3 regions of the Streptomyces deserti genome follow, and region 1 is predicted to be linked to each of the others. Evidence: predicted binding sites of a transcription regulator. Region 1 holds the regulator's gene; each other region holds the start of a gene.
The links. Region 1 encodes HrcA, which represses chaperone genes, less so after heat shock. Its sites were predicted from a motif close to TTNGCACTCNGNNNNNCNGAGTGCNAA; they were not measured.

Region 1 (3,274 bases):
CGCTCACGTCAGCGCCCGTTGAAAGCGTCCTTCAACCGGGAGAACAGCCCTTGCTGACCCGGCTGGAACTGCCCCTGCGGGCGCTCCTCGCCGCGCAGTTTGGCCAGCTCCCGCAGCAGGCGTTCCTGCTCGGGGTCGAGCTTGGTGGGGGTCGTGACCTCGACGTGGACGATGAGGTCGCCGCGCCCGCCACCCCGCAGGTGCGTCACCCCGCGCCCGTGCAGCGGGATCGACTGCCCGGACTGCGTGCCGGGGCGGATGTCGACCTCCTCCAGGCCGTCCAGCGTCTCCAGCGGCACCTTCGTACCGAGGGCCGCCGCCGTCATCGGGATCGTCACCGTGCAGTGCAGGTCGTCGCCGCGCCGCTGGAACGTCGGGTGCGGCAGCTCGTGGATCTCGACGTACAGGTCACCGGCCGGACCGCCGCCCGGGCCGACCTCGCCCTCACCGGCGAGCTGGATCCGCGTGCCGTTGTCGACACCGGCCGGGATCTTGACGGTGAGCGTACGGCGGGACCGTACGCGCCCGTCACCGGCGCACTCCGGGCACGGTGTGGGCACCACGGTTCCGAAGCCCTGGCACTGCGGGCAGGGACGCGAGGTCATGACCTGGCCCAGGAAGGACCGGGTGACCTGGGAGACCTCACCGCGGCCCCGGCACATGTCACAGGTCTGGGCGGAGGTGCCCGGCGCCGCGCCCTCACCGCTGCAGGTGGTGCAGACGATCGCCGTGTCGACCTGGAGGTCCTTCGTCGTGCCGAAGGCGGCCTCGTCGAGTTCGACCTCGATGCGGATCATCGCGTCCTGGCCGCGGCGGGTGCGCGAGCGCGGACCGCGCTGCGACGCCGTGCCGAAGAACGCGTCCATGATGTCGGAGAAGTTCCCGAAGCCGCCGGCCCCGAAGCCGCCCGCGCCGGCACCGCCGGACTGCGAGAGCGGGTCGCCGCCGAGGTCGTAGACCTGCTTCTTCTGCGGGTCCGACAGCACCTCGTAGGCGGCGTTGATCTCCTTGAACCGCTCCTGGGTCTTCGGATCGGGGTTGACGTCCGGGTGCAGCTCGCGCGCGAGCCGCCGGAAGGCCTTCTTGATCTCTTCCTGCGACGCGTCGCGGCGCACGCCGAGTACGGCGTAGTAGTCCGTGGCCACTACGACTCCGCCAGGATCTGTCCGACGTACCGTGCCACTGCGCGTACCGCTCCCATCGTTCCCGGGTAGTCCATGCGGGTCGGTCCGACCACGCCGAGCTTGGCGACAGCCTCGCCGCCCGAACCGTAGCCGACCGACACGACGGACGTGGAGTTGAGTCCTTCGTGGGCGTTCTCGTGACCGATACGGACGGTCACGCCCGGATCCTTGGCCTCGCCGAGCAGCTTGAGAAGCACGACCTGCTCCTCCAGCGCCTCCAGCACCGGCCGGATCGTGAGGGGGAAGTCGTGTGCGAAGCGGGTCAGATTGGCGGTGCCGCCGATCATCAGCCGCTCCTCGTTCTCCTCGACGAGTGTCTCCAGCAGGGTGGAGAGCACCGTCGAGACCGTGCCGCGGTCGTCGGCCTCGAAGGCCTCCGGCAGGTCCTCCACCAGGCTCGGCACGTCCGTGAAGCGACGTCCCGCGACCCGGCTGTTGAGCCGCGCGCGCAGATCCGCCAGCGACGTCTCACCGAAGGGCGCCGGGCAGTCGACGACGCGCTGCTCGACCCGCCCGGTGTCCGTGATCAGCACGAGCATCACGCGTGCGGGCGCGAGGGAGAGCAGCTCCACGTGCCGCACGGTCGACCGGGTCAGCGACGGGTACTGCACGACGGCGACCTGCCGCGTCAGCTGCGCGAGCAGCCGCACGGTCCGCGCCACCACGTCGTCGAGGTCGACGGCGCCCTCGAGGAAGTTCTGGATCGCCCGCCGCTCGGGCGGGGACATGGGCTTGACGCCCGCGAGCTTGTCGACGAAGAGCCGGTAGCCCTTGTCGGTGGGGATGCGCCCGGCGCTGGTGTGCGGCTGGGCGATGTACCCCTCCTCCTCCAGGGCCGCCATGTCGTTGCGGACGGTGGCGGGGGAGACGCCGAGGTTGTGCCGCTCGGTGAGCGCCTTGGAGCCGACGGGCTCCTCGGTGCCGACGTAGTCCTGGACGATGGCGCGCAGCACCTGAAGCCTGCGTTCACTAAGCATCCGCGCACACCTCCAGAAGTCGTCCGCCTGGTGTCGTACCTGACACCGCCTGCTGCCGCCTGGCACTCGGCGCGTGGGAGTGCCAGCCTTCCCCGGCCCAGTGTACGGCGGTGGGGTACACCGTGGGCAAGGTCGGTCCTGCGGCGACGCCCCGCGGACCGTCTCCCCCGCTAGCGTCGCCGTATGAGGGTGACTTGGGAAGAGTTGGGATGGGAGCGGGTCGCGGCCGGGGTGGGGCGGTGCCGGCTGCCGGTGTGGGACTGCACGGTGGGGCTGGTCGTCGGCGCGGGCGCGGTGCTGATGGTCGACGCGGGGTCCAGCCTGGCGGAGGGCGCGCGGTTGCGCGCGCAGGCGCAGCAACTCGCCGGCCACCGTGTGACGCATCTCGCGCTGACCCACCCGCACTTCGACCACGTCCTCGGCTCGGCGGCGTTCGCGGGCACGGAGATGTTCGGGGCGGTGGGCGTGGACGGGGTGTTCACGCGCGTACGTGACCGCGAGGAGCTGCGGGGGGACGCGGTGGCCCACGGTCTGGACGCCCGGCTGGCCGAGGAGGCCGTCGACGCCCTCGTCGGCCCCCGCCATCTGGTCTCCGGCGAGTGGACCCTCGACCTGGGCGCGGGCCGCCAGGTCCTGCTGGCGAACGTGGGCCCGGGGCACACGGCGTACGACCTGGCCGTCCTGGTGCCGGGCGACCCGGAGGTGGTGTTCTGCGGCGACCTGGTCGAGGAGTCCGGCGAGCCCCAGGCCGGCCCCGACGCGGTGCCGTCGCACTGGCCGGCGGCCCTGGACCGGCTGCTGGCCCTGGGCGGCGAGGACGCGCTGTACGTGCCCGGTCACGGAGCGGTGGTGGACGCGGCGTTCGTGCGGGCGCAGCGGGACACCCTCGCGGCACGATTCGGCGTGTCGCCGTGATCGTGCCGGGGCTTCTCCTATCGTCATCCGAATGCGCCAGTACTCTCCGGACCTGACCCCGCCGTGGAAGAAGCCGAAGCCCGTCCCCGAGGTACCGGCCGAGCCGGGCCTGGTGGTGGAGGAGGCGGGTACGGGGTTCTGCGGCGCGGTGATCCGCTGCGAGGCGGGCACGGTGACCCTGGAGGACCGCTTCGGCAA
Region 2 (3,274 bases), on a different contig from region 1:
CTTCCCCCGGTCTTCACCACCGTCCCCACCAAGGACAAGGTCGTCTTCCTCACCATCGACGACGGCGCCGAGAAGGACCCGGCGTTCCTGCGCATGATGAGCGAGCTGCGCGTCCCGTACACCGCCTTCCTCAGCGGCTACCTGATCAAGGAGGACTACGGCTACTTCAAGAAGATGCAGGCCAGGGGAGCGGTTCTGAACAACCACACCCTCCACCACCCCTACCTGCCCGCACTGTCGTACGCCCGCCAGAAACGCGAGATCTGCGGCATGCAGGACGTGATCGAGGAGCGCTACGGCAAGCGCCCCGTCCTGTTCCGCCCGCCCTTCGGCAACTACAACGGGGCCACCCTGCGCGCGGCCAAGGCCTGCGGGATCAAGTACGTGCCCCTGTGGAACGAGGAGGTCTTCGTCGACCGCTGGGAGTACCGCGAGTGGCACCGCGAGCTGCGCCCCGGCGACATCGTCCTCAGCCACTTCCGGGGCCCGGACCACTGGGAGGGCTCGATGCGCGACATGGTCCGCCTCTTCCTGAACAAGGTCACGGCCGAGGGATACGCGGTGGGGCGTTTGGAGGACTACCTGTGAGGCCACGCGGCTGGGCGGTCGGGGTCCTGGCCCTCGCCGCCCTGCTCGGCGGCTGCGCCGAGCCGCCGCGGTCGGACGCCCGGGCCCGGGCGGAGGCGCACCAGCAGGCACGCGCCGGACTCCCACCGGTCTCCGGGCTCCCACCCGCCTCCGGACTCCCACCGGTCGTGGACCACATCCCCACCCGCGACCGGGTCGTCTTCCTGACGTACGACGACGACGCCGAGCGGGAACCGAGCTTCGCCGACCTGATCCGTGAACGGCGCCTCCCGGTCAGCCTCTTCCTCACGGACCGCGTCGTCGGACCGGCGTACGGCCACCTCGCGCGACTGCGGGCGGTCGGCGCGAGCATCCAGAACCACACCCTCGACCACCCCGCCCTGCGCGGGCTGCCCTATGCCGGCCAGCGCGCCGAGATCTGTGGCCAGCAGGACAAACTCCACGCCCGTTTCGGTGTCCGCCCCCACCTCTTCCGCCCGCCCCACGGCACGTACGACACGACCACCCTCCGCGCCGCCGCCGACTGCGGCATCACGGCGCTCGTGCTGTGGCGGGCGGCCGTGCGGGGCGACGGCGGGCTGACGTACACCCGTGGCGAGCACCGCCTGCGCCCCGGCGACATCGTGGCCGTCGACCCGGACGCCGGCACGACGGGCCTGCCCGTGGTGGAACGGACCCGGCTGCTGCTGCGGGAGATCGAGGGGCGGGGGCTGAGGGTGGGGCGGTTGGAGGACTACCTCTGACGGCGGCGCCGGTCGGCGGTGGTCGGCCCGTCCGGCGCTCGAGGACGAGGCCGTTGAAGCCGAAGCGGGGGTTTGGGGGAGGCAGCCCCAGAGGCCTCCACACCAACGCCGAGTGCCTGGGAAGACGGACATCCGCCGAAGCCCCCGGCCGACGCGCCGCCGGCAATTGGCACTCCGCTTGACCGAGTGCTAACCGCGGTCATAGTCTCGGCTCTGGCACTCCCCCTAGGAGAGTGCCAACAACGCGACGGGCAGGTCCGGCACCCGCGACGACGGATCGACCTGGTCGCCACCTCAGACAGTTAACCCCGTGAGATCTCCGAAGGGGGAGGTCGGATCGTGACGACCGCCAGCTCCAAGGTTGCCATCAAGCCGCTCGAGGACCGCATCGTGGTCCAGCCGCTGGACGCCGAGCAGACCACGGCCTCTGGCCTGGTCATTCCGGACACCGCCAAGGAGAAGCCCCAGGAGGGCGTCGTCCTGGCCGTGGGCCCGGGCCGCTTCGAGAACGGCGAGCGCCTCCCGCTCGACGTGAAGACCGGCGACATCGTGCTGTACAGCAAGTACGGCGGCACCGAGGTGAAGTACAACGGCGAGGAGTACCTCGTCCTCTCGGCTCGCGACGTGCTCGCGATCATCGAGAAGTAATTCACCCGCTTCACCTCGAAGCACCTGCTTTGCACTGCGCCCCTGGCCCCCGCGACCATTAATCAGCCGGGCGCCCGGGGCGCAGTTTCTTTCACCTAGATTTCCGAGAGGGCTCCCGCTGCCATGGCGAAGATCCTGAAGTTCGACGAGGACGCCCGTCGCGCCCTCGAGCGCGGCGTCAACAAGCTTGCCGACACGGTCAAGGTGACGATCGGCCCCAAGGGCCGCAACGTCGTCATCGACAAGAAGTTCGGCGCCCCCACCATCACCAACGACGGTGTCACGATCGCCCGTGAGGTCGAGATCGAGGACCCGTACGAGAACCTCGGCGCCCAGCTGGTCAAGGAGGTGGCGACCAAGACCAACGACATCGCGGGTGACGGTACGACCACCGCGACCGTGCTGGCCCAGGCGCTGGTCCGCGAGGGCCTGAAGAACGTCGCCGCCGGTGCCTCCCCGGCCGCCCTGAAGAAGGGCATCGACGCCGCCGTCGCCGCGGTCTCCGAGGACCTGCTCGCCTCGGCCCGCCCGATCGACGAGAAGTCCGACATCGCCGCCGTCGCCGCGCTGTCCGCCCAGGACCAGCAGGTCGGTGAGCTCATCGCCGAGGCGATGGACAAGGTCGGCAAGGACGGTGTCATCACCGTCGAGGAGTCCAACACCTTCGGCCTGGAGCTGGACTTCACCGAGGGCATGGCCTTCGACAAGGGCTACCTGTCGCCGTACTTCGTGACGGACCAGGAGCGCATGGAGGCCGTCCTGGAGGACCCGTACATCCTCATCCACCAGGGCAAGATCTCCGCCATCGCGGACATGCTGCCGCTGCTGGAGAAGATCATCCAGGCGAACTCCTCCAAGCCGCTGCTGATCATCGCCGAGGACGTCGAGGGCGAGGCCCTGTCCACCCTCGTCGTCAACAAGATCCGCGGCACCTTCAACGCCGTCGCCGTCAAGGCCCCCGGCTTCGGTGACCGCCGCAAGGCGATGCTGCAGGACATGGCGGTCCTCACCGGCGCCACGGTCATCTCCGAGGAAGTCGGCCTCAAGCTCGACCAGGTCGGCCTGGACGTGCTCGGCACCGCCCGCCGCGTCACCGTCACCAAGGACGACACCACGATCGTCGACGGTGCCGGCAAGTCCGAGGACGTGCAGGGCCGCGTCGCCCAGATCAAGGCCGAGATCGAGGCCACCGACTCCGACTGGGACCGCGAGAAGCTCCAGGAGCGCCTCGCGAAGCTGGCCGGCGGCGTGTGCGTGATCCGCGTGGGTGCCGCCACCGAGGTCGAGCTGAAGGA
Region 3 (3,274 bases), on a different contig from region 1:
GCGGGCTCCTCGCTACGGGACGTCGGCGTGCCGTGCCGGTCGTGCCATCCGGCCATAGTGGGAGCCCACCATAATTGAGTGACGCAATTAAGAGGAGGCGGTTCCGGCCCGTCACCCCGTGATCCCGGACACGCCCGAGGGCGGCACCCCCTGCTTCCAGGGGGTGCCGCCCTCGGCACGGAAAGGAACGTACCGATCCCAGAGAGGATCAGAAGTCCATGTCACCGCCCGGCATGCCGCCGCCGGCCGGGGCCGCGGCCTTCTCCGGCTTGTCGGCGATGACGGCCTCGGTGGTGAGGAACAGCGCGGCGATCGACGCGGCGTTCTGCAGCGCGGAGCGCGTCACCTTGGCCGGGTCGATGATGCCTTCCTTGACCAGGTCGACGTACTCGCCGGTCGCGGCGTTCAGGCCGTGGCCCGGGGTCAGGTTGCGCACCTTCTCCACCACGACGCCGCCCTCGAGGCCGGCGTTGATCGCGATCTGCTTCAGCGGGGCCTCCAGCGCGATGCGCACGGCGTTGGCGCCGGTCGCCTCGTCACCCTCGAGCTCCAGCTTCTCGAAGACCTGGGAGGCCTGGAGCAGGGCCACGCCACCACCGGCGACGATGCCCTCCTCGACGGCCGCCTTGGCGTTGCGGACGGCGTCCTCGATGCGGTGCTTGCGCTCCTTGAGCTCGACCTCGGTGGCGGCACCGGCCTTGATGACCGCGACACCACCGGCGAGCTTGGCCAGGCGCTCCTGGAGCTTCTCGCGGTCGTAGTCCGAGTCGCTGTTCTCGATCTCGGCGCGGATCTGGTTCACGCGGCCCTGGACCTGGTCAGCCGAGCCGGCACCGTCGACGATGGTGGTCTCGTCCTTGGTGATGACCACCTTGCGGGCCTTGCCCAGCAGGTCGAGGGTGGCGTTCTCCAGCTTGAGGCCGACCTCCTCGGAGATGACCTCGCCGCCCGTGAGGATGGCGATGTCGCCGAGCATGGCCTTGCGGCGGTCGCCGAAGCCCGGGGCCTTGACGGCGACGGACTTGAAGGTGCCGCGGATCTTGTTGACGACCAGGGTCGACAGGGCCTCGCCCTCGACGTCCTCGGCGATGATCAGCAGCGGCTTGCCCGACTGCATGACCTTCTCCAGGAGCGGGAGCAGGTCCTTGACGTTGGAGATCTTGGAGTTCGCGATCAGGATGTACGGGTCGTCGAGGACGGCCTCCATACGCTCCATGTCGGTCGCGAAGTACGCCGAGATGTAGCCCTTGTCGAAGCGCATACCCTCGGTGAGCTCAAGCTCCAGACCGAAGGTCTGGGACTCCTCGACGGTGATGACGCCTTCCTTGCCGACCTTGTCCATGGCCTCGGCGATGAGCTCGCCGATCTGGGTGTCGGCGGCGGAGATTGAGGCCGTGGAGGCGATCTGCTCCTTGGTCTCGACGTCCTTCGCCTGCTCCAGCAGGGCGGCGGAGACGGCCTCGACGGCCTTCTCGATACCGCGCTTCAGGGCCATCGGGTTGGCGCCGGCGGCGACGTTGCGCAGGCCTTCCTTGACCAGCGCCTGGGCCAGGACCGTAGCGGTCGTCGTACCGTCACCGGCGACGTCGTCCGTCTTCTTCGCTACTTCCTTGACCAGCTCGGCGCCGATCTTCTCGTACGGGTCCTCGAGCTCGATCTCCTTGGCGATGGAGACGCCGTCGTTGGTGATCGTGGGCGCGCCCCACTTCTTCTCGAGGACGACGTTGCGGCCCTTGGGGCCGAGCGTCACCTTCACGGCGTCCGCGAGCTGGTTCATGCCGCGCTCGAGGCCGCGCCGCGCCTCCTCGTCGAACGCGATGATCTTGGCCATGTGAAGTGGTCCCTCCAGGACTGGGGGTGATTACTTCGGACCGCGCCCGCGCCCGCGACGGACGGCCCCGACCGGTGGTTCCTTGCCCCACCTGGCCCGTGGCCTCACCGACCCGGTCCTTACGTTGTCACTCTCACCTTCAGAGTGCTAACGCCAATGATTAGCACTCGGCATAGGTGAGTGCAAGCGGCTCTCGGTGTTCGGGCGGGGCGCTCAGCCCCGGGCGAACAGGGCGCGTCCGGCTCGGCGCCCGTCCCCGCGCAGGTCAGGTCACGCGCGGACTCCGCGCAGGCCGAAGGGCCCGTGCCCCGGGAGGCACGGGCCCTTCAGAGAAGACCGTTCGCTTGCGTTGGTCGCTGGTTCAGGCGGTGACGCGAACCATGTCGGCCTGCGGGCCCTTCTGGCCCTGCGAGATCTCGAACTCGACCCGCTGGCCCTCTTCCAGGGTGCGGTACCCGTCCATCTGGATCGCGCTGTAGTGGACGAAAACATCCGCACCACCGTCGACCGCGATGAAGCCGTACCCCTTCTCCGCGTTGAACCACTTGACGGTGCCCTGAGCCATGCCTAACTCCCCTATTACTGGCCCTTGCACAGATCCACACTTCGCGGATCCGGGTCAGACCTCACCCCCCACGGATTGGGGGCGTGCGCCGGAACGCGTCGACCGCGGCCGAATGTATCTGCCCAACTGCCGTCTGCAACAGGTCAGTCGGACGAGAATTCTGGACGTGCCCGGTCCGGAATGTGGCAAGAATTCGCCGTAATTCAGGGCAAGTCGGGCCACACAAAAGGCACATAAGCCGCGAAAGACGCCCACACTTTGGCTACATCTAGTCGGGCGTACGGCAGGAATTCAGGGTGCGCGACCAGCGGATCGGCATCGCGTTCCCCAACTGTACCGCGCTCAACCACACTGAATTGCCCCCTCCGCTTCTCTCACGGAGGGGGCAATTCGATGAACGCTCCGTCATTGTCGTTACCCATGGTAACGACGATGTTCGGTCAGCCGCCGGCCACGGCCGGAATGATGGACACTCCCGCACCCGCGGGGGTGGGCGTCTGCAGACCCTGCTCGAAGCGCACGTCGTCGTCGTTGACGTAGACGTTGACGAACCGGCGCAGCTTGCCCTGGTCGTCCAGCACCCGGGCGGCGATGCCGGTGTGGTTCTTCTCCAGGTCGGCGATGACCTCGGCGAGGGTCGCGCCCTCGGCGCTCACCTCGGCCTGGCCGCCGGTGTAGGTGCGCAGGATGGTGGGGATGCGGACGGTCACGCTCATGCGAGGCCAGCCTCTCGGAAGGAGTCCAGGGTCGGGCGGATGGTGGCGGTCAGGCCGGTGCCGGCCACCGCGTCGAGGGTCTTCAGGCCGTCGCCGGTGTTGAGGACGACCGTCGTCAGGGTCGGGTCGAGCAGCCCGTTCTCGATCAGCTTGCGCGTCACG

Region 2: groES (co-chaperone GroES) is a predicted target of HrcA. The motif match lies at 1,498-1,524, and genes of this name have one in related genera.
Region 3: groL (chaperonin GroEL) is a predicted target of HrcA. The motif match lies at 1,992-2,018, and genes of this name have one in related genera.

The regions. Positions count from the first base shown of each region.
Region 1 is NZ_BAAGRZ010000001.1:853,606-856,879, forward strand. It holds gene dnaJ (molecular chaperone DnaJ) at 9-1,145, opposite strand; gene hrcA (heat-inducible transcriptional repressor HrcA) at 1,145-2,161, opposite strand; gene ACYVMZ_RS03890 (MBL fold metallo-hydrolase) at 2,345-3,076, shown strand; gene ACYVMZ_RS03895 (DUF3097 domain-containing protein) at 3,108-3,274, shown strand, end outside.
Region 2 is NZ_BAAGRZ010000007.1:155,424-158,697, reverse strand. It holds gene ACYVMZ_RS15510 (polysaccharide deacetylase family protein) at 1-588, shown strand, start outside; gene ACYVMZ_RS15505 (polysaccharide deacetylase family protein) at 585-1,331, shown strand; gene groES (co-chaperone GroES) at 1,671-1,979, shown strand; gene groL (chaperonin GroEL) at 2,103-3,274, shown strand, end outside.
Region 3 is NZ_BAAGRZ010000012.1:159,621-162,894, reverse strand. It holds gene groL (chaperonin GroEL) at 209-1,831, opposite strand; gene ACYVMZ_RS21425 (cold-shock protein) at 2,193-2,396, opposite strand; gene ACYVMZ_RS21420 (MoaD/ThiS family protein) at 2,837-3,112, opposite strand; gene thrC (threonine synthase) at 3,109-3,274, opposite strand, start outside.